Linked DNA regions of Rhodopseudomonas palustris. The protein of the gene in region 1 interacts with the protein of each later gene in a pairwise test. Links are inferred from orthologs where the notes say so. Each region holds a gene or a part of one and is shown in the gene's direction. Other genes may lie near its edges. The genes, in order: HZF03_RS01040 and ccmE.

What was found.
Region 2: the proteins of HZF03_RS01040 (region 1) and ccmE interact in binary tests that used the Escherichia coli proteins (3 or more experiments, as listed by UniProt). The link is inferred for Rhodopseudomonas palustris from one-to-one orthologs.

What each region holds. Positions count from the first base shown.
Region 1 is NZ_CP058907.1:219,762-231,201, forward strand. What follows is about bases 4,400-7,272. They hold HZF03_RS01040 (heme ABC transporter permease), read left to right. Parts: upstream 4,400-5,405; coding sequence 5,406-6,140; downstream 6,141-7,272. Other genes in these bases: ccmA (heme ABC exporter ATP-binding protein CcmA), read left to right, coding at 4,400-4,648; ccmB (heme exporter protein CcmB), read left to right, coding at 4,645-5,313; ccmD (heme exporter protein CcmD), read left to right, coding at 6,140-6,313; HZF03_RS01050 (DsbE family thiol:disulfide interchange protein), read left to right, coding at 6,330-6,926; HZF03_RS01055 (ComEA family DNA-binding protein), read left to right, coding at 7,066-7,272. Also shown: HZF03_RS01020 (DUF1223 domain-containing protein), read right to left, coding at 191-946; aconitate hydratase AcnA, read right to left, coding at 1,113-3,830; more of ccmA, read left to right, coding at 4,046-4,399; more of HZF03_RS01055, read left to right, coding at 7,273-7,443; HZF03_RS01060 (septation protein A), read right to left, coding at 7,576-8,193; signal recognition particle-docking protein FtsY, read right to left, coding at 8,190-9,137; HZF03_RS01070 (RluA family pseudouridine synthase), read left to right, coding at 9,166-10,137; acs (acetate--CoA ligase), read left to right, coding at 10,501-11,440. UniProt on the Escherichia coli protein: Required for the export of heme to the periplasm for the biogenesis of c-type cytochromes.
Region 2 is NZ_CP058907.1:2,063,819-2,075,131, forward strand. The notes cover bases 2,839-5,584. They hold ccmE (cytochrome c maturation protein CcmE), read left to right. Parts: upstream 2,839-3,832; coding sequence 3,833-4,336; downstream 4,337-5,584. Other genes in these bases: ccmI (c-type cytochrome biogenesis protein CcmI), read left to right, coding at 2,839-3,719; HZF03_RS09525 (heme lyase CcmF/NrfE family subunit), read left to right, coding at 4,333-5,584. Also shown: HZF03_RS09500 (sensor histidine kinase), read left to right, coding at 1-263; HZF03_RS09505 (RT0821/Lpp0805 family surface protein), read left to right, coding at 360-824; HZF03_RS09510 (hypothetical protein), read left to right, coding at 1,047-2,450; more of ccmI, read left to right, coding at 2,613-2,838; more of HZF03_RS09525, read left to right, coding at 5,585-6,315; HZF03_RS09530 (cytochrome c-type biogenesis protein), read left to right, coding at 6,329-6,826; HZF03_RS09535 (formamidase), read right to left, coding at 7,135-8,157; HZF03_RS24610 (hypothetical protein), read right to left, coding at 8,277-8,438; HZF03_RS24615 (CobW family GTP-binding protein), read right to left, coding at 8,411-8,758; HZF03_RS24620 (hypothetical protein), read right to left, coding at 8,783-8,908; HZF03_RS09545 (MFS transporter), read right to left, coding at 9,012-10,478; HZF03_RS09550 (helix-turn-helix transcriptional regulator), read left to right, coding at 10,553-11,313. UniProt on the Escherichia coli protein: Heme chaperone required for the biogenesis of c-type cytochromes. Transiently binds heme delivered by CcmC and transfers the heme to apo-cytochromes in a process facilitated by CcmF and CcmH.

The sequences.
Region 1 (11,440 bases):
TTCCTCAGCCCCCAGCCCCCCGAAGCAGTCGGGATCGGGCCTGTACGCAGAACCTCGATCCCCCTCCTGGGCCGACGCAAGTTGGTCCTTTTTTGTTTTAAGGGGGCCGGCTCGCTTCCGGTCATGAAGCACGCAGCCAAGGGTTACGCAGCAGCACAGGCTGCTTTCCCCCAATCGCAGATGTCAGCCTTTAGTTCAGCGACGTGAAGGCGGCCCCGAGCATCGCACCGGGCTTTTCGCGGCTACCGTTCTGCACATAGACCGCCGCCGCATCGACGCCGTCGCCGACGACATTCTCCAGCGGCACCGTCCAATGCTCCGCCGCACCGGTCCAATCGCCGACCTTCAGCAGATTGCGCACCACGTTGTGGTAGGTGACGTGCCGGCCGCGGTTCTCGCCGCGCCCGATCTCGATCGGAATCGCTTTGGACACCGCGCAAATCCAGACCTCGCCGCTCTTGGCGGTCTCGCCCTGGGGCGCCGCTGCGACCGAGACTTTGATCTCTTTGCCCTCGACCGCCACCGAGACCGGTACGGTCATCACCCCGTCGGTCTTGTCGGTGGTCTTGATCGCGCTGTCGATGCCGGCCCGATTGCTGCCGACGAGGTGCGCCGACCCGTTGACGACGACCTGTGGGGTGAACACGTCCCGATCGCCTCGCACTTGCGAGTAGGCTTTCTGGCGAGCGGTAAAACGCGAGTCGGCCAAGGTGTCTTTCCAGCCGAGATAGTCCCAGTAATCGATCGGGAGGCTTAGGGCGATCACCGACGGATCACGTGCAAGTTCGCCGATGATCTTGTCCGCCGGCGGACAGGACGAACAACCTTGCGAGGTGAACAGCTCAACCACGGCGCGGGGCTCGGCGGCAGCAAGGTCCGCCGTCGCGATCGTCACGCACAGGCCGAGTGCGCCGGACCACCGCGAAAATCCACCAACACCATTCATCGTCGTTTGCCGAGCCGCCTTTGCCGAGTGCTTCGGGACGGCGGCACGCCGCCATCCATCGAGGAGCCTTAAAACGAAAAGGCGGCCCTTTGCATAGGCCGCCTTCCGTTCACCTGCCACTCACTTCGCAGTGAGGCATTCTGCGCCTATCGGCGAAGATCGCGGCTCAGGCCGCGAGCTTGCGCAGCACGTAGTGCAGAATACCGCCGTTGCGGTAGTAATCGAGTTCGTCGAGCGTATCGATGCGGCACAGCAGCGGCACGCGCTTGCGCTTGCCTGCAGCCGAGGTGATCTCGGCTTCCAGCATCTGCCGCGGCTTGAGGTCGCCCTCGAGGCCGCGGATCGTGACCTTCTCGTCGCCCTTGAGGCCGAGCGAGGCCCACGAGGTGCCCTCTTCGAAGGTCAGCGGCAGCACGCCCATGCCGACCAGGTTCGAGCGGTGGATACGCTCGAAGCTCTGGCAGATCACGGCGCGAACGCCGAGCAGACGGGTGCCCTTCGCGGCCCAGTCGCGCGACGAACCGTTGCCGTATTCGGCACCGGCGAACACCACCAGCGGCACCTTCTCTTCCTGGTACTTCATGGCAGCGTCGTAGATCGACATCTGCTCGCCGTCGGGCCAGTGCTTGGTCAGGCCGCCTTCCGGAATGTTGCCGTCGGCGCCCTTCAGCATGTGGTTCTTGATGCGGATGTTGGCGAAGGTGCCGCGCATCATCACTTCGTGGTTGCCGCGGCGGGTGCCGTACTGATTGAAGTCGGCCGGGCGGACCTGACGCTCGGTCAGGTACTTACCAGCCGGCGACGTCAGCTTGATCGAACCGGCCGGCGAGATGTGGTCGGTGGTGATCTTGTCGCCGAACAGCGCCAGCACGCGGGCGTCGACCACGTCGGTGATCGGCTCCGGCTGCTTGGTCATGCCTTCGAAATACGGCGGGTTCTGCACGTAGGTCGACGACATGTTCCACTTGTAGGTCTCGGACTCGACCGTCTTGATCTTGCGCCAGTTGGTGTCGCCCTTGAACACGTCGGCGTAGCGCGCCTTGAAGATCTTGGAGGTCACGTACTTCTTGACGAAGGCGTTGATCTCCTTGGTGCTCGGCCAGATGTCCTTCAGGTAAACCGGCTTGCCGTCCTTGCCGGTGCCGATCGGATCGACCGCGAGGTTCTTGGTCACCGAGCCGGCGAGCGCGTAGGCCACCACCAGCGGCGGCGACGCCAGATAGTTCGCCTGCACGTCTGGCGAGACGCGGCCTTCGAAGTTGCGGTTGCCCGACAGCACGGCGGCGGCAACGATGCCGTTGTCGTTGATCGACTTCGAGATCTCCTCCGGCAGCGGGCCGGAATTGCCGATGCAGGTGGTGCAGCCGAAGCCGACCAGGTTGAAGCCGACCTTGTCGAGGTCCTTCTGCAGACCCGAGTTCGCCAGATACTCGGCGACGACCTGCGAGCCCGGGGCCAGCGAGGTCTTCACCCACGGCGCCGCTTTGAGGCCCTTGGCGGCGGCGTTACGCGCCAACAGGCCGGCGCCGATCAGCACGCTCGGGTTCGAGGTGTTGGTGCAGGAGGTGATCGCCGCGATCACCACGTCACCATGGCCGATATCGAAATTGCGGCCTTCGACCTTGTAGCGGGCGCCGTCGAGCGCCTTCTTGTATTCGGCGTCCATCGCCGTGGTGAAGCCTTCCGCCACCGCCGGCAGCGCGACGCGACCCTCGGGACGCTTCGGACCGGCCAGCGACGGCACCACGTCGGCGAGGTCCAGCGTCAGCGTCACGGTGAACACCGGGTCCGGCGACTTGGCGGTGCGGAACAGGCCCTGCGCCTTGGCGTACTTCTCGACCAGCGCGACCCGCGCCGAGGCACGGCCCGAGGTCTTCAAGTAATCGATGGTTTCACCGTCGACCGGGAAGAAGCCGCAGGTCGCACCGTATTCCGGCGCCATATTGGCGATCGTCGCCTTGTCGGCGACCGAGAGGTTGTCGAGGCCCGGGCCGAAGAATTCGACGAACTTGCCGACCACGCCCTGCTTACGCAGCATCTGGGTGACGGTCAGCACCAGGTCAGTCGCGGTGACGCCTTCCTTGAGCGCGCCCTTGAGCTTGAAGCCGACCACTTCGGGCAGCAGCATCGACAGCGGCTGGCCGAGCATCGCAGCTTCCGCCTCAATGCCACCGACGCCCCAGCCGAGCACGGCGAGACCGTTGACCATGGTGGTGTGCGAGTCGGTACCGACCAGCGTGTCCGGATAGGCGACTTCGAAGGTACCGGTCTTGCGGCCGATCGTCATCTTCTCCTTCTTGGTCCAGACCGTCTGCGCCAAGTACTCGAGATTGACCTGGTGGCAGATGCCGGTGCCGGGCGGCACCACCGCGAAGTTCGAGAATGCCTTCTGGCCCCACTTCAGGAACTCGTAGCGCTCCTGGTTCTGCTTGTACTCCTCGGCGACGTTCTTCTTGAACGCCTGGTTGTTACCGAAGAAGTTGACGATCACCGAGTGGTCGATCACGAGGTCGACCGGCACCAGCGGATTGATCTTCTCGGCATCACCACCGAGCTTCTGCATCGCGTTGCGCATCGCCGCCAGATCGACCACGGCCGGCACGCCGGTGAAGTCCTGCATCAGCACGCGCGCCGGGCGGAATGCGATTTCGTGCTCCAGCGCCTTCTTCCGCATCCACTTGGCGACCGCCATGATGTCGGCCTTTTTGACGGTGCGGTCGTCCTCGTTGCGCAGCAGGTTTTCCAGCAGCACCTTCATCGAGTAGGGCAGACGGGAGATCCCCTTCAGGCCGTTCTTCTCGGCAGTGGGCAGGCTGTAATAGACGTAAGACTTGCTGCCGACCTTGAGGATCTTCCGGCATTTGAAGCTGTCGAGCGAGGTCATGTAAGGCGGGTCCCAGATTATCGTTTTCGATTGGGCGAGCTTGTATGCTGGCTCCGGAGGGGCAGGCCGTCCGGCTTGCAGGCGCCGATCGTGTGCTGCATCAAGTTCCGGCTTATAGAACCTTTCCAATTGCGCCGCCAGTTCGACAATGACAGGCGAGCGCATCGATTTGTGAGCAGACCGTTCCGATCCCGGAGCGGAACAGGTTGGGATACATGCGGCTGTCGGGGCGCGACTTACGGTGTGTACGAGGTGGCCGCGAGGTATTCGCCGGACTGGCCTTCGAGGCGAGCGGCGGCGAAGCGCTGGCGCTGGTCGGACACAACGGCGCCGGCAAGACGTCACTATTGCGGCTGATCGCCGGGCTGCTGACACCGGAGGCTGGAACCATCGCGCTCGACGGCGGGGAACCGGATACGCCGGTCGCCGAACAGGCGCACTATCTCGGCCATCGCGACGCGCTCAAGCCGTCGCTGAGCGTCGCTGAAAATCTCGGCTTCTGGCGTGACTTTCTCGGCGGCGAACGCACCGATCTGAGCGCCGGCATCAAGGCGGTCGGGCTCGGCCATGCGGCCGAACTGCCGGCGGCGTATCTGTCGGCCGGCCAGCGCCGGCGGCTGTCGATTGCCCGCCTGCTGGTGGTGCGGCGGCCGATCTGGCTGCTCGATGAACCGACCTCGGCGCTCGACGTCAAAGGCCAGGAGCTGTTCGTCGGCCTGATGCAGGATCACCTCACCCGCGGCGGCATCATCGTCGCCGCCACCCACACGCCACTCGGCATTCCGGTGCGCGAGCAGCGGATCGGAGCCGCGACATGACCGCGCTCGGCGCCATCATTCGCCGCGATATCAAGATTGCGCTCCGTGTCGGCGGCGGCGCGCTGATCGGCGTACTGTTCTTCCTCACCGTGGTGGTGCTGATGCCGTTCGCGGTCGGCCCGGACCTTGCGCTGCTCAAACGCCTCGGCCCCGCGATCCTGTGGCTCGGCGCGCTGCTCGCCAGCCTGCTGACGCTCGACCGGCTGTTCACTGCCGACGCCGAGGACGGCTCGCTCGACCTGATCGTGATGAGCCGCACCCCGCTGGAGCTGACCTGCGCCGCCAAGGCGCTGGCGCACTGGCTGGCGGCGGGTCTGCCGCTGATCGTCGCCACCCCGGTGCTCGGCCTGCTGCTCAACCTCGACGGCAGCGCCTCGCTGGCCGTGATGGCGACGCTGCTGGCCGGCACCCCGGCGCTGACCTTCACCGGCATGATCGGCGCCGCACTGGCGGTGGCGCTGCGGCGCGGGGGCCTGCTGCTGGCCGTGCTGGTGCTGCCGCTGTCGATCCCGGTGCTGATCTTCGGAGTTTCCGCCTCCCAGGCAGCGATCGTCGGCCCGGTGTCGTTCGGCACCCCGTTCTCGATCCTGTGCGCGATCTCGCTGCTCAGCCTGGTGATCGGCCCGTTCGCCGCCGCCGCCAGCCTGCGGCAGGGACTGGATTAGGGCGAATCACCGCTGATCAACTCCTTCGGAAGTCGCCGCCGACCTGCGTCACGTCATTGCCTGTGCGGGCCCCGGCCATTATCAGGGACGTCATGAAGCTGACCGAACTCGCCAATCCGACCCGGTTCCTGACGCTCGCGGGGCGCCTGCTGCCCTGGCTGGCGGCCGCGACCGCATTGGCGCTGGCGGCGGGACTGACCCAGGGCATGCTGGCACCCGACGACTACCAGCAAGGCGCGACCGTCAAGATCATGTTCGTGCACGTGCCGAACGCCTGGCTGGCGATGTTCGTGTGGGGGGTGATGAGCGTCGCCTCACTCGGCACGCTGGTCTGGCGGCATCCGCTCGCCGACGTCGCGGCCAAGACCGCCGCGCCGATCGGCGCGGCCTTCACCTTTCTCGCGCTGGTCACCGGCTCGCTGTGGGGGCGGCCGATGTGGGGCACCTATTGGGAATGGGACGCCCGGCTGACCTCGATGCTGGTGCTGTTTCTGATGTATCTCGGACTGATCGCGCTGTGGCGCGCGGTCGAGGACCCGTCCCGAGCCGCTCGCGCCGCCGCCGTGCTGACCTTGGTCGGCGCCGTCAACCTGCCGATCATCAAGTTCTCAGTCGACTGGTGGAATACGCTGCATCAGCCGGCCTCGGTGGTGCGGGTGGGCGGATCGACGCTCGACAAGGCGTTCCTGATCCCGCTACTGGTCACCGCGATCGGGTTTTCACTGCTGTTTCTGACGCTGCATCTAGCCGCGATGCGGAACGAGATCCTGCGCCGGCGGGTGCGTTCGCTGCAGATGATGCAGGCCAGCCGGGCCGAGGCGGCGTGATGTTCGGCAAATACGCGGACTTCATCGTCTCATCCTACGCCGCGACCGCGATCGTGGTGCTGCTGCTGATCGGCTGGGTGGTGCTGGATTATCGCAAGCAGAAGGCGCGGCTGCGCGACCTCGAAGCCCGCGGCGCCGTCCGCCGCTCCGGCCGCAGCGCCACCGATCACTAACAACGCACGGATCATCATGAGCGACACCTTCGATCCCGCCTCGCCGAAGCGCCGCTCCTGGCTGGTGGTGCTGCCGGCGCTGCTGTTCGCCGGGCTGGCGGTGTTGTTCTGGTTTCGGCTGGGCGACAGCGACGTGTCGCGGATCCCCTCGGCCCTGATCGGGCGGCCGGCGCCGCAGACGCCGCTACCGCCGCTGGACGGCCTGAGCCGTGACGGCAGCCAGGTCGCGGGACTCGATCCGGCGATGTTCAAGGGCAAGGTCAGCGTCGTTAACGTCTGGGCGTCGTGGTGCGTGCCTTGCCATGACGAAGCGCCGCTGCTGATGACGCTGGCGCAGGACACCCGCATCCAGCTCGTCGGGATCGACTACAAGGACAAGCCCGACAATGCCCGCCGTTTCCTCGGCCGGTACGGCAATCCGTTCGCCGCTGTCGGGGTCGATGCCTCGGGCCGCGCTGCGATCGAATGGGGCGTGTACGGCGTGCCGGAGACCTTCGTCATCGGGCGCGACGGCAAGATCGCCTACAAGCTGGTCGGACCGATTACGCCGGACAACATCGAGAGGGTGCTGAAGCCGGAAATCAGCAAGGCGCTGGCGGCGTCGCAGAGCTGACCAACCTGTTAGCACCGCCAAAAGCCCCTCGAAAATAAATCAGACCGTTTATCGGTCGTTCATCGCACCGCCATTGCGGCGCCATGAATCCGGGATGAGCTTCGGGCGTTACTAACAACGTCCTTTGGAGGGACATCCGATGGGTACTTCGACTTTCCGTCGTCTCACGCTCGCCCCGCTCGCCGTCGCGCTCGGCCTGCTCGCCTCCGCGCCGGCGATGGCGCAGGCTCCGCAGCCGGCCACGCCGCCGACCGCCAAATCCGACAAGATGGCCCCTCCGCCGAAAGCTGAGACCAAGGCGGCCGCTCCGGCGAAGTCGGAGAAGGTCGAGCTCCTCGATATCAACTCGGCGACCGCCGAACAGCTCGACGCGCTCCCCGGCGTCGGCAAGGCGTACTCCGCTGCGATCATCAAGGGCCGGCCCTACAAGGGCAAGGACGAGCTGGTGCAGAAGAAGATCGTGCCGCAGAAGACCTACGACGGCATCAAGGACAAGATCATCGCCAAGCAGAAGTAAGTCAGGCGATCACGCGACGCCAACGCGTCAACGTACTACGTCATGCCCGGGCTCGACCCGGGCATCCATCCCTTCACAACAAGATGGATTGCCGGGTCAAGCCCGGCAATGACGGCCTGGGGCCAAGCAGCCTCACCGCCCCGACACGTCGCCTTCGTCGGCTGCGCTCTGTTCGAGCGTGGCGGGTTCAGCCGCGTAGCGCTTGGTCAGCGGCATCTGCAGCAGCGCGAACAGCATGGTGAGCGGCACCACGCCGAACACCTTGAAGTTGACCCAGAAGTCGGTCGACTGCGTCCGCCAAACTGCTTCGTTCAGCAGCGCCATCGCAAAGAAGAACAGCGCCCAGCGCAGCGTCAGCTTGCGCCAGCCCGCCGCCGTCAGGTTGAACACCTGATCGAACATGATGGCGATGAAGCTGCGGCCGAACAGCAGCCCGCCGCCGAGCACCGCGCCGAACAGCGAGTACACGATGGTCGGCTTCATCTTGATGAAGGTCTCGTCGTGCAGCACCAGCGTCAGGGTGCCGAACACCAGCACCACCACGGCGGTGACCAGCGCCATCACCGGCACATGCCGGGTGACGACGTAGGACGCGATCACGGCCGCCACCACCGCCACCATGAAGGCACCGGTCGCGGCGAACAGATGAAACTTGGCGTTGACGATGAAGAACACCAGCAGCGGCCCAAGCTCGGTCGCCAGCTTGAACAGCGGGTGCGGCCGGTTGGGCTTGAGCAGGTCGTCCGTCATGCCGCCTCCGTGCCGGCGATCGCCTTGGCGAAATCGCGCGCGGTGAACGGCGCCAGATCCTCGACGCCCTCGCCGACACCGATGAAATGCACCGGCAGCTTATGCTTCTCGGCGATCGCCACCAGGATGCCGCCGCGCGCCGTGCCGTCGAGCTTGGTCATCACCAGGCCGGTGACGCCGGCGGTCTTGGTGAACGCCTCGACCTGCGACAGCGCGTTCTGGCCGACGGTGGCGTCGAGCACCAGCAGCACCGCATGCGGCGCGGTGGCATCGACCTTCTTGATGACCCGCACCACCTTTTCGAGCTCGCTCATCAGTTCGGTGCGGTTCTGCAGCCGACCGGCGGTATCGATCAGCAGCACGTCACGGCCTTGCTCTTTGGCTGCGGTCAGCGCGTTGAAGGCGAGGCCTGCGGCGTCCGAACCCTGCGCGCCTGCGACCACCGGGGTGCCGGTGCGATCGCCCCAGACCTTGAGCTGATCGATCGCCGCAGCCCGGAAGGTGTCGCCGGCGGCCAGCATCACCTTGTGGCCCTCGGAGGCGAACCGGGCCGACAATTTGCCGATGGTGGTGGTCTTGCCGGAACCGTTGACCCCGACCATCAGGATCACGAACGGCTTGTTGCCGGCGTCGACCTCGAGCGGCTGCGCCACCGGCGCCAGCACCTTCTCGACCTCCGCGGCCACGATCTCTTTGACGTCGCTGGCCGAGATCATCTTGTCGTAGCGGCCCTCGCCGACCGCCTTGGCGATCCGCGCCGCCACCTCGGTACCGAGATCGGCGCGCAGCAGCACGTCCTCGATCTCCTCGAGCATCGCCCGATCGAGCTTGCGCTTGGAGACGAATTCCGACAGCGCGGTCCCGATCGAGCTCGAGGTGCGCTTCAGTCCGCTGGACAGCCGTCGCCACCAGCTCTGTTTCGAATTTTCCGGAGTGTCGCTCATCAGGGCGCTGTGTTAGCCGTTTCGCGCCATGAACGAAAGCCACCCAGATCAATTCGAGCCGCCGGAACTGACCCCCGACGAGATCCAGGCCCGCGTGCTGTATCGCGACGGGCTGATGCTGGTGATCGATAAACCGCCGGGGCTGCCGGTGCATCGCGGCCCCAAGGGCGGTCCGAACCTGGAGGCTTCGTTCGATGCGCTCCGCTACGGTTTGCCGCGCCCCCCGGTGCTGGCGCATCGGCTCGACCGCGACACCTCCGGCTGCCTGGTGCTCGGCCGCCACCGCAAGGCCACCGCCACGCTGGGGCTGCTGTTCAAGCATTCGCGGATTTCCAAGACCTATTGGGCGATCGTCGAAGGCGGCCCGACCGAAGACCAAGGCAGCATCGACCTGCCGATCGCCAAGCTCAACGCCGAACGCGGCTGGTGGCAGAAGGTCGACCAGGAAAGTGGGCTCCCGTCGCTGACGAAATGGCGGGTGATGGGGCGGTCGGGAGTTTTGCCGGCCGCCGCGACGACCACCTCCGCAACATCCGCCCCGATCCGCGACGCCACGGCGAGCGGCTCCCCTCCCCCTTGCGGGGAGGGGTCGGGGGTGGGGGTCCACAGCGGCAGCCTTACTTCGGGGCGCCCTCACCCCAACCCTCTCCCGCAAGCGGGAGAGGGAGTTCGCCCTGCTCGGGGAGAGGCAGATAATCTGTCTCGAAAGCCGGGCGCGATCCTTGGCGCGCCGCCTCCGACGCAGCTCACATGGCTCGCGCTCGAACCGATCACCGGCCGGACCCATCAGCTCCGGGTTCATTGCGCCGCGATGGGCTGGCCGATCCTCGGCGACAACATCTATGGCAATGGCCCGCGGTTCGGCGAACCGCGGCTGCATCTGCATGCCCGCGAGATCGTCATCCCATTGTCACGCAACAAGCCGCCTGTGGTGGTCACAGCGCCGCCGCCGACGCATATGCACCCGCGGCTCTCGGCCTGCGGCTGGACAGCAGACTGACCCACGGCCTCAGGCGGTCGCGGCCCACGCCGTGATGCCAGGCATCCCGCCGCAGCGCACGCATTCCGATCACGCCCCTGCACATGCGCGCGATCAGCGCCGAAAGTCGGATGACTGCACCGCTTGTCGCGGCCCGGCGTACCGACGCATAATTGCCTTAACAACAACAGCCGGAGGCTGAGACGATCGCACGTCTCTTCACCGGCGATGCTCCCCCGTAACGTTTCCATGACTTCGCCCGGATCGCAGGATCAACGATCGGCGGAGCCAGACTCGTTGGCGGGTGAGTCGCCGGTTGCAGCGGGGTTGCGGTCGAGCACCGACGGCGGGTGCGGCATCGGCCGCGTTTTTGTGGAGGAACGAATGTCCGAGAAGATCTACGACGTGCCCGCAGAGTGGGCGAGCCGCGCCTTCGTCGACGACGCCAAATATCGCCAGATGTACGAGCGCTCGGTCACGGATCCGACCGGATTCTGGGCGGAGCACGCCAAGCGTGTCGATTGGATCAAGGCGCCGACCAAGATCGACAACTGGTCGTTCGCGCCCGGCAACGTTTCGATCAAGTGGTTCGAGGACGGCGTCCTCAACGCCGCCTACAACTGCATCGACCGCCACCTCGACAAACGCGGCGACCAGGTCGCGATCATCTGGGAAGGCGACGATCCTTCGCAGTCGCGCAGCATCACCTATCGCGAGCTGCACGACGAAGTCTGCAAGTTCGCCAACATCCTGCGCAACCGCAATGTCGGCAAGGGCGACCGCGTCACCATCTATCTGCCGATGATTCCGGAAGCCGCGTTCGCGATGTTGGCCTGCGCCCGGATCGGCGCGATCCACTCGGTGGTGTTCGCCGGCTTCTCGCCCGACAGCCTCGCGGGCCGCATCAACGACTGCAACTCGAAGATCGTCATCACCGCCGACGAAGGCCTGCGCGGCGGCCGCAAGGTGCCGCTGAAGGCCAATGTCGACGCGGCGCTGAAGAAGTGCGAGGGCGTCGACTGGGTGATGGTGGTCAAACGCACCGGTGCCGCGGTCGAAATGGATGACGTCCGCGACTTCTGGTACCACGAAGCGGCCGAGGTGGTGACGACCGAGTGCCCGGTCGAGCACATGCACGCCGAAGACCCGCTGTTCATCCTCTACACCTCGGGCTCGACCGGCCAGCCGAAGGGCGTGCTGCACACCACCGGCGGCTATCTGGTGTTCGCGTCGATGACGCACCAATACGTCTTCGATTATCACGACGGCGACATCTACTGGTGCACCGCGGACGTCGGCTGGGTCACCGGCCACAGCTACATCC
Region 2 (11,313 bases), 1.8 Mb from region 1 along the record:
TCGCCGTCACCGGCGAGAAGGGCGACGAGCCGGGCGGTCCGCCCAAGCTGCGGATCGTGGTCGACGACGACGGTATTGGGCTGTCGGCCGAGCAGCGCGCGATCGTCGCCCGGCGCGGCAAGCGGCTCGACGAGAGCAAGCCCGGCTCCGGCCTCGGTCTGGCAATTGTCGTTGATCTTGCAGCGCTTTACGGCGGCGAGCTGAAGCTCGACAACGCCCCGATCGGCGGCCTGCGCGCCGAGCTATGGCTGCCTGCGGCATAACGAGCCGCGCAGTTGCCACAGGGGCGCCAGAATTTGCATCTTGTTTTCCTTAACGGTTATGGATGTAGGCTGTTGGCCTTCGGGGAGCCGTTGGGGATGACCATGACGTCTTGGGGGGTGAAGCCGCTGTTGCTGCTCACCGGCGCGCTGGCGCTGGCTGGGTGCGATCGTACGTCCGGGCTGGTGGCCCGGGTGGATTCCTTCACCAGCACCGCGACCTCGGATTTCGGCCGCAATGACGGCAGCGCCGCGGTCGATGCCGCCGCAATGGGCGGCCTGATCGGGCCGAAGATCGGCGCGCTGCTCAATGCCGAAGACCGCCGGCTGGCCTATGCGGCCGAGCTGGAAGCGCTCGATCGTGGCGAATCCGGAGCCCCGGTGGCGTGGAAGAACGCGTCCTCAGGCCGCTACGGCAACATCGTGCCCGGGCCGGTCTATATGAAGCAAGGCGCTACCTGCCGCGGCTACTCGCACGCGGTGACGATCGGCCAGCAGATCGAGATCTCCCGCGGCACCGCCTGCCGCGCTCAGGACGGCGCCCCCTGGACGGCGCAAGGCTGACCGGCATCTGCTCCCGGCGCGCTGGAAGCCGAAATTTTTCAGCGTGTTATCGTCATGAGCGGCAGTTGCAGCAGAGTGTGAATCCGGCGTTCGCGGCGGTCACCTCAACCCCTTCTTAACATCGCCGTGGCTATCTCTGGAGGGTAGCGCCGTGGCGTGACGGGCACCATGCGAGTGGTGCGCAATTCCACGCGTGCCGACAGCCTGCAAACCATTGGGCGCATGAGCCAGACACCCACCGAACGGCTGAGAGATTATCTCTCCCAGCTCCCGCCGCAGTCCCAAGCGCTGCTGATGCGGGAATTCGAGCGTGCGCTCGAACGAGGCGAGGATGTCGCGGTCGCCAGCTTCGTGCTGGAGGAGTTGCGCAAGATCGTTCGCGGCTCCGAGGACGACAACAAGCCTCGCTCCGAGGATCCGGCCCGGCTGATGTTCCGGGTGCTGGAACCGTTTCTGATCGATCCCAAGGAATCGCCGCGGCCTGGACAGCTCCGGCGCTCGTCGCTGACCTCGGTCTGGCAGTGGCTGGAGCGCGAGGGCATTCCGGATCAGATCCGCGAATTCGAAGCCGGGCTGATCGGCCTGCGCGGCGCGCCGGCGTCGCAAGTCGAGCAACTGGTCCGCAAGCTGCAGCAGGCCGCCGCCGCTGCGATCGACAAGCTGATCAATCCCGAGCCGGGCGTCGACCGCCAGCGCGCGATGTCGAGGGTCGGACCGCCGTCCGCAGTCGAGGATCTGGCGCCGATCGGCGCGGTGCTGAAGAACCGCGACGCCATCGACACCTTCAACGGCAAGCTCTCCAGCAACCTGCGGGTGTTCGGCGACAGCCAGGTCAATTCGATGATCGCGGCGCTCAACGTGCCGGCGCTGCAGACGCCGATCCTGCTGCCGTTCGCGCTGACGCTGATCCTCAATCACCTCAACCAGCCGTGGCAGATCGTCCGGATGGCGATCAAGGTCGCGGGCTCGGACGACGAGATCAAGGTCGCGGCCACGCCTTACGGCGTCGCCGTCACCATGGCGATCCAGGATCTGGCGCGGCTCACTGCCGATCTGCGCGAGGAAATCCGCCGCGGCCACTACGGCAACGTCGCCGAAAATCTGAAAGTGATTCACGACGGCATTCGCGGCCTGCGCACCGAACTCGACATCCGCAGCGACTCGTCGTGGGGCAAGCAGCTCGCCGCGATCCGCGTCGACATCTCCAACGCGGTGAAGTCGGAGATCGAGAGCGTGCCGGGCAGGGTGCGCCGGCTGCTGCGGCAGCGTCCCGACAAGGACATCGCCAGCGGCGCCAAGCTCGACCAGCTCGAGGTCGACGAGACCGCCGCGCTGATCGATTTCGTCGCGGTGTGCCGCACCTATGCCAGCGAGCTGGCGATCAACGAAGTGACGCAGCGGACCTATTCCGAGCTACAGCAATATGTCGAGAAGTCCACCGACGCGCTGGTGCAGTCGCTGCGCGGCTCCGACGCCCGGGTCAAGCCGTTCCGGCATCAGCAGGCGCAGGCCGCGGTCCGGTTCTGCGAATTGCTGTTCAGCCACGACTACGCCTCGCTGATGAGTCGCGCGGTCGAAAACGCCATGGTCGTGGTGGAACGCAAGCCGGCGGCGCGGGCGGGCTGAACTCCCCTTTGATTCAAATCAAGTTTCGTCCCCTGCGGCGCCTTATCCGGTGCCGCAAATGTCAATTGCGGCTATCGTCCGACCATGGTGTAACCCGCCCGGATTTTCGACCTGCCGGGCCGGTGCCGCGGCTCCTTAGTCTTCACCCGGAACCTCGCTCGAATGGCGCTTTGGTTTGTGTTCGCGATGATGACGGCCGTGGCGGTGTTCGCCGTGCTGTGGCCGCTCGGGCGTAGCGTCAAGGCGCAGCGCGATGGCAGCGAGGCGGCGGTCTACAAGGACCAACTCGCCGAGGTCGACCGCGATGCCGCGATCGGGCTGATCGGCCCCTCCGAAGCCTCCGCCGCCAAGGTCGAGATCGGCCGCCGGCTGCTCGCCAGCGCCGAGGCTGAACGCACCACCCCGACCACCACCCGCCGCGGCCTGCGCCGCTTGGTTGCGCTGACGGCGCTGGTCGGACTGCCGGTGCTTGCGGTCGCGATCTATCTGCCGCTTGGCTCGCCGACGCTGCCGGACGAGCCGCTGGTGGCGCGGGCCAAGGCGCCGGCCAGCTCGCAGCCGCTCGACAATCTGGTGGCCCAGGTCGAGGCGCATCTGGAGAAGAACCCGACCGACGGCCGCGGCTGGACCGTGCTGGCGCCGGTGCTGGCCAAGACCGGCCGGTTCGAGGATGCGGCGCGCGCCTATCGCAATGCGATTACTTACGCCGGCGAGACCGCGGACCGCCGCGCCGATCTCGGCGAGGTGCTGACTTCGGCGGCGGGCGGTGTCGTGACCGCCGACGCCAAGACCGAATTCGAGCGTGCGGTCGCGCTCAATCAGGATGAAGCCAAGGCGCGCTACTTCCTCGGCCTCGCTGCCGAACAGGATGGCCGCCCAAAGGACGCCGCGACGATCTGGCGCGCGATGCTGGAGAAGGCGCCGGCCGACGCGCCGTGGCGGCCGATGCTGCAGACCGAGCTCGCCCGCGTCGACGGCACCGCCAAGCAGCCGGCGTTGCCGGAAGGCGCGGCCGCTGCCGTGCAGAACATGAGCGAAGCCGATCGTGCCGCGATGATCCAGGGCATGGTCGCCAAGCTCGCCGCGCGACTGAAGCAGAACGGCGACGACGTCGACGGCTGGCTGCGGCTGGTGCGCGCCTATATGGTGCTCGGCGACACCGACAAGGCCAAGAGCGCGCAGACCGAAGCGCGCCAGGCGGTCGCCGACAAGCCCGACCGGCTGAAGCAGCTCAACGACGGCCTCAAGGGCCTCGGGCTCGACGGCTGACGATTGCAGCACGAACGATGTGTTTTCGACATCTTCGTCAGACAAACAGTTCGAGCGACGCCGCGAAGCGTCGCTTGTGAACATCCGGTAGAGGACGCCGAGGCGAACGAACCATGACGCGTAAACAGCGGCGGTTGTTGATGATCGGGGGCGCCGGGGTGGTGCTCATCGTGGCGGTGGGGCTGGTGCTCAACGCGCTGCGCGACTCGATCGTGTTCTTCTCGACGCCGAAGATGGTGGCCGAACAGCACATCGAGGCCGGCAAGCGGTTCCGGCTCGGCGGCGTGGTCGAGCCCGGCTCGCTGCAGCGCGGCGAGCAACTCAGGGTGTCGTTCAAGGTCACCGACGGCGCGGCCAGCCTGCCGGTCGCCTACAAGGGCATTCTGCCGGACCTGTTCCGCGAAGGGCAGGGCGTGATCGCCGAAGGCTCGCTCGACAAGGCCGGCGTGTTCGAAGCCGACACCGTGCTCGCCAAGCACGACGAGAAGTACATGCCGAAGGAAGTCGCCGACGCCTTGAAGAAGGACGGCCACTGGAAGGACGACTACGGCAAGAAGCCCCCCGGTGAGACGACCGCGGGCCAGACCTCGGCGAATGCGGCGGAGGGCGGCAAATGATCGCCGAGGCCGGGCACTACGCACTGGTTCTGGCGCTGGCTCTGGCGCTGATCCAGTCCACCGTTCCGCTGCTCGGCGCGCGGCTCAATGACGGCGCGCTGATGAACGTGGCGCGCTCGACCGCGCTGGTGCAGTTGCTGTTCGCTGGCCTGTCGTTCACCGCGCTGGTGTGGCTGCACGTCACCTCCGACTTCTCGGTGGTGAACGTGTACGAGAACTCCCACTCGATGAAGCCGCTGCTCTACAAGATCACCGGCGTGTGGGGGAACCACGAAGGCTCGATGCTGCTGTGGGTGGCGATCCTGGCGCTGTTCGGCGGCCTGGTCGCGGCGTTCGGCAACAACCTGCCGCTGTCGCTCCGCGCCCACGTGTTGGCTGTTCAGGGCTGGGTCGCAACTGCGTTCTATCTGTTCATCCTGATCACCTCGAACCCGTTCGCGCGGATTGCCAATGCGCCGGCCGAAGGCCGCGATCTCAACCCGGTGCTGCAGGATATCGGTCTCGCGGTGCATCCGCCGATGCTGTACCTCGGCTATGTCGGGTTCTCGATTTCGTTCTCGTTCGCCGCCGCGGCGCTGATGGAAGGCCGGCTCGACGCCGCCTGGGCGCGCTGGGTGCGGCCGTGGACACTGGTCGCCTGGATCTTCCTCACCCTCGGCATCGCGATGGGCTCGTATTGGGCCTACTACGAACTCGGCTGGGGCGGCTGGTGGTTCTGGGACCCGGTCGAGAACGCCTCGCTGATGCCGTGGCTCGCCGGCACCGCGCTCTTGCACTCGGCGCTGGTGATGGAGAAGCGCAACGCGCTGAAGGTCTGGACCATCCTGCTGTCGATCCTGACCTTCTCGCTGTCGCTGCTCGGCACCTTCCTGGTGCGCTCCGGCGTGCTCACCTCGGTGCACGCCTTCGCCACCGATCCGTCGCGCGGCGTGTTCATCCTGATCATCCTGTGCGTGTTCATCGGCGGCAGCCTGACGCTGTTCGCCTGGCGGGCTTCGTCGCTCAAGCAGGGCGGTCTGTTCGCGCCGATCTCGCGCGAAGGCTCGCTGGTGCTGAACAATCTGTTCCTCACCACCGCCTGCGCCACCGTGTTCGTCGGCACGCTGTATCCGCTGGCGCTGGAAGTGCTGACCGGCGACAAGATCTCGGTCGGCGCGCCGTTCTTCAATCTCACCTTCGGCCCGCTGATGGTGCCGCTGCTGGTCGCGGTGCCGTTTGGTCCGCTGCTGGCCTGGAAGCGCGGCGATCTGGTCGGCGCCGCGCAGCGGCTGATCGCCGCCGGCGTGGTGGCGCTGCTGGCGGTCTCCTTCGTGTACGCCTGGGTCCATGGCGGCGCGGTGCTGGCGCCGCTGGCGATCGGGCTTGCGGTGTTCGTCATCCTCGGCGCGCTGATCGACATCGCCGAGCGCATTGCGCTGTTCCGCGGTCCGCTGTCGATCTCGCTGCGCCGGGCCTCCGGCCTGCCGCGCTCGGCCTGGGGCACGATGTTCGCCCATGCGGCGCTCGGCGTGACGCTGATCGGCATCGTCTGCGAGACCACCTGGAACAGCGAGTACATCGCCGCGATGAAGCCGGGGGACAGCACCAAGCTCGCCGGCTACGAGTTCAAGTTCGAAGGCGCCAATCAGCGCCAGGGACCGAACTATCGCGAGTTGCTGACGCAGTTCACGGTGACCGAGAACGGCCGGCTGGTCGGCGGCATGGCGCCGTCGAAGCGTAGCTTCATCACCCGCGGCTCCTCCACCACCGAGGCGGCGCTGCTGACCCGCGGCTTCAGCCAGCTCTACATCTCGCTCGGCGATCTCAACGACCAGGGCGCGGTGACGGTGCGGATCTATCACAAGCCGATGGTGCTGCTGATCTGGTTCGGCCCGATCCTGATGGCGCTCGGCGGCCTGCTGTCGCTGTCCGATCGCCGCTTGCGGGTCGGTGCGCCGAAACCCGCCAAGGCGCCGCGCGTACTGCAGCCGGCCGAGTAGGGTGGAGAGACCGATGCGGAAGCTAGTCGCCGCTCTGTTCATCGTGTTCGCGACCGTCGTCGCGTCGCCGCTGGCGCATGCGGTGCAGCCCGACGAGGTGATGGCCGATCCGAAGCAGGAGTCGCGGGCGCGCGAGCTATCGCGCGAGCTGCGCTGCATGGTGTGCCAGAACCAGTCGATCGACGATTCCGACGCGACGCTCGCGAAGGACCTGCGGCTGCTGGTGCGCGAGCGGATCGCGGCCGGCGACAGCAACAAGCAGGTGATCGACTATCTCGTCTCGCGCTACGGCGAGTTCGTGCTCCTGAAGCCGCGGTTCGAGACGCACACGCTGCTGCTGTGGCTGCTGCCGCCGCTGGTGCTGGTCGCCGGCGGCCTCGGCCTGTGGCTGCACATCCGCCGACGCAGCCGCGACGCCGCCCGTGCCAGCGACGCCCCGAAGCCGCTCAGTGCCGACGAGCAGGCGCGGCTCGACAAGCTGCTGGCCGAGGGCGCGGATCAAGCGCCCTAATTTTGCAGCAGAGCTGATCGGATCTCTCCGAACGTGGCCGAGCAGGCGGGAGCGGTCCTGTGCTCCGCTCAATTCGCCGGGTGTAACATGGTCAGCGACAACGGCGCCGAGTTCGCGCGGAACGGCGCGATGGACGTCGGCGTTCGCGGCGCGCGGCGATGATGAACTCTTGCGCCCCCGCATGGCACACTGCAGCGACGCTCGTGGCGAAGGTTCTAGGGCGGTCCGGCCTTCAAGCCCGCCCCTCACTCAAGGACCCGGTCGCCGTGGCGGCCGGGTCTCCCTTGGGATGACGAGATCGGTGGGAGCTACTCCGCCGCGATCGGCTTCGGCATCGGGCCGAGCTTGACGCCGTCCGGATAATACTTCCAGCCGTCGCGGACCTTGATCTTGTCGTCCCAGGGAAGCTTGTAGTTGCCTTCGGCGAGGTCGCGCACCCAGGTCAGGTAGTTCGCCTTTTCGCCGCCGGGCTTGCCGACATAGGCACGGCAGCCGAGGTTGAAGATGTTGTTCTCCAGCGCCCAGTTCTCGCGCGCCTTGTCGACCAGGCGGGGGAACAGTTCGGCGGTGACGATCTCCCAGGGATTGCGGTGGCCCTGCTGGATGACGTTGCCGTCGTAATTGCACACCGTGCCTTCGCCGAAGTAATAGAACACGCCGTCGTAGCCGGCCAGGTTGACCGACATGGTGTACATCAGGTTCTGCCAGGCGTTGGTCCGGTTGGTCCAGATCCACTGATCATTGACCTGGGTCGAATAGCCGGAGATCCGGATGTAGACGTTGGCGCCCTTGTAGGCGGCCTCGCGCGCCAGTTCCGGGAACATGCCGTCGTGGCAGATGCAGACCGCGAGTTTCGAGCCCTTCGGGCCGTCGCACACCGGCATGCCGTAATTGCCCGGCGACCACGGCTCGATCGGCACCCACGGCTGCAGCTTGCGATAATGCAGCGCCAGTTCGCCGTCGGCGTTGATGATGATCGCGGTGTTGAACGGCGGCAGCGACGGATCGTCGTTACGCTCCATCAGCGAGAACACGCCCCAGACCTTGTTGCGCTTGCACGCCTGCTTGAACGCGCCGATCTCCGGCGAATCCACCGTCAGCAGCATCTCGTCGTAGGTCCAGATCGCGGTGTTGAGACCCTGGGTCGAATATTCGGGGAACACGATCAGATCGAGATCGGGGTAGCCGGCTTTGGTGGTGTCGACCGCGCGGCAGATCTGCTTGACCTGGATTTGGATATCCTCCGGCCCGCTGACCACCGGCACGGGATATTGGATCATCGCAACGAGCAGGGCTTCGTCCCACGCGCTTACGCTTCCGGTACTTGCCATAACTTGGCTCCATGTAACGTTAGAACGTCACGTCTATGGAACTGCAGCGGTCGGTGGCGAATACGCTGTTCTACGTAACGGGCTTCGTAATCTTGAGCAGGTGCATGCGCGGCGTCGGCTCAGGCCGCGTCCGTGACGCGTCGCCACCCCGGAAACGGGTCGGGCAGGTGACGGTAACTGTTCGGATCGAACGCCTCGGCGCTGGCCGGCTCGGCCAGGCAACGCTCCAGCATGGTGGTGATGCGGGCGCGGCTCATCGTCCCGAGCATGCCGATGAACACGATCTGCTGCCGCCGGGCAGCGGCGTCTGCAGGAATTCGTTGAAGCGCTCGGGGATCAGCGGCCGGCGCGCCTCCCAGACGAAGCTGGTGACGCCGTATTCGGCGTCCTCCGGCACGTGGTCGTCGAAGCCGTACAGCTCCTTGAACCACATCGGGTGCTGATGGGCGCGTTCGAAGTCGAACAGGCCGGTGTCGAAGATCTGGTCCGGCGACACCCGGCTGTAGTCGGTCTCGATCAGCCGGGCGTCGGGATTGAGCGCGTGGATGATGGCCCGCGCCGCCTCGTGCTGCGCGGGCGTGGCGTCCACGACCTTGTTCATGACAACGATGTCGGCGAACTCGATCTATTCGACCAGCAGATTGACCAGGGTGCGCCCGTCGCCTTCGCCCGCGGTCTCGCCGCGGTCGGCGAGAAAATCGGTCGACGAATAGTCCTTCAGCAGGTGGACGGTGTCGACCACCGTCACCATGGCGATGTGCGGGCCGGCGAGGTGTCAAGCACGGCGCGGGGCGGGGACGAGCATCTTGTTTCGGCGGCTGCCTTGAAGACCGCCGACGCAGATTCCTCGCCCTCTACTGACGGGCGGGGCTCTTGCGCACGATCAAGGCAATGAGCGCGGCAGCGACGATGACGGCGGCGAGATTGTAGATCATTGCGCCGGAGAAGGCGTCCGCGTAGCGCCCTGCCTGGGAGACGCCTTCGCCGGCATCCTTACCGAGAATCCCCACGAAGAATATGCCAACAACGGAAACGCCGAAGGCTCCGCCGACCTGTTGCATGGTGGAAATAAAGCCGGCCGCCATTCCGGCATGACTTTCCTCGACATAGCCGATGACCAGATTGAGCAGCGGCGTCATCGACAGGCCCTGTCCGAAGCCGAACAGCACCAGAGGCGGCAGCAGGGCGAATATTCCAGCTCCGTCGCCGAGACCTGCGGCGGTCACGATCAGCCAGCCGATGCCGGCTGCATAGACCAGCGTGCCACCGGCGATTGCGATGTTTCCGAAACGCGCCACCAGCTTCGGTGCGACCAGCGATGCCACCACGAAACCGACGCTCGCCGGCGCGAACAGCGTGCCGGCCGCGAACGGCGTCAGACCGAGGCCGGACTGCACCAGCAGGGCGAAGCATAGAAACAGCGATGTCGCTGTCGAATAGATCAGCAGCACCACCACAGACCCCACCGAGAAGCCGGTGTTGCGGAACAAGGTCAGATCAATGGCGGGATCGCCGCCGCGCCTTGCAACCAGATGCTCCCAGACGAGAAACGCCGTGAGCAGCACGACCGAGGCTGCCATGCTGGCCCATGTCCAGAGCGGCCAGCCGAGATTCGGGCCTTCGAGCAGAGGCAACAGCAGGAGCAGCAATCCCGCTGTCGCCAGTCCGATCCCGGGCCAATCGACGCCCATCGCGTCGGAAGAGCGCGATTCCGGGATGATCCGCGCCGATAGCAGCGCGATGATGCCTATCGGCAGGTTGATGAGGAAGATGATACGCCAGCCGAGGCCGAACAGGTCGCTTTCAACGATCAGGCCGCCGAAGACCTGTCCGACGATGGCCGCCAGCCCCAATGTCATGCCGAGAAGTCCGAATGCCCGGCGGCGGCCAGCATCGTCGTACATGACACGTAGCAGCGCATAGACCTGCGGAAACAGGATCGCGCCTGTCGCGCCTTGCAGAAGGCGGGCAACGATCAGGCTGGTGGCGTCGGGCGCGATGCCGCAGAGGAACGATGTGATCGCAAATCCGGCCATGCCGAGTGCGAACAGGCGACGTCTGCCATGGCGGTCGCCGAGCCGCCCGCCCGCGATCAGCAGCACGCCGAAGGCCAGTTCATATCCGGCGATGACGAAGCCGATTTCGGCAAAGCTCACACCAAGATCGGCCTGCATCGAGGGGATCGCGATGTTGACCACAAACAGGTCGAAGACGGTGATGAACCCGCCCAGCAACAGGATGGTCAGAGCCAGCGCCGAGGGGCGTGTTTTGGCGGCGGTCTGCGGGACATGCGATGTCGCAGGTGGGTGATCGACGGTCATGGCAACTCCAATGTGCTTGAAGTCGCTTCGCACGCGCATTAATCTATTACTATGGAGCAAATTATACTATTACTATGAGTGATACGCTGGATCATCGGCTGGATCGCACGCGCGCCGAACTGGCGGATTTCTTACGGCGGCGGCGGGAAAGCCTTTCACCGCTCGATGTCGGTCTACCGGTCGGGAAACGGCGGCGGACGCCGGGGCTTCGCCGTGAGGAAGTCGCCGCCCTCGCGGGCGTTGGCCTCACCTGGTACACGTGGCTGGAACAGGGCCGTGCCATCAAGGTTTCGACGGCCTTTCTCGACAATGTGTCCCGCGTCCTGAAGCTGGATGAAATCGAGCGGCGGCATCTGTTTCTGCTCGCCCATCAGCGGCCGCCTGCAATGGCGGGACAGGCTTGGTGCGAGCTGCCGCCGCTGGTGCGCCGATTGCTCGACGATCTCACTCTGCGCCCATCCTATGTGCTGAACCTGCGATGGGATGTGATCGGCTGGAATGATGCAGCCGAACGTCTGTTCGGGTTCGAGCAGCGCGATCCTGCCGAATGCAATATGCTCTGGATGCTGTTCGCGGACGATCGGCTGAACGGCAGGATCGTGGAATGGTCGGTTCAGGCTCCGCAAATTCTGGCGAGCTTTCGGCGGGATTTTGCGCGGTCCCCCGAGGATGAAAGCATGGTGGCGCTCGTCGAGTCGCTGGAGCAGGTCTCGCCTTCCTTCAGAAAGCTCTGGAACCAGCACGACGTGCATGGACGCTGCGAAGGCCGCCGAAGCTTCATGATCGACGGCCGGGGGCCGGTGGCGTTCGATCATGCATCCTTCATCGTCGATGA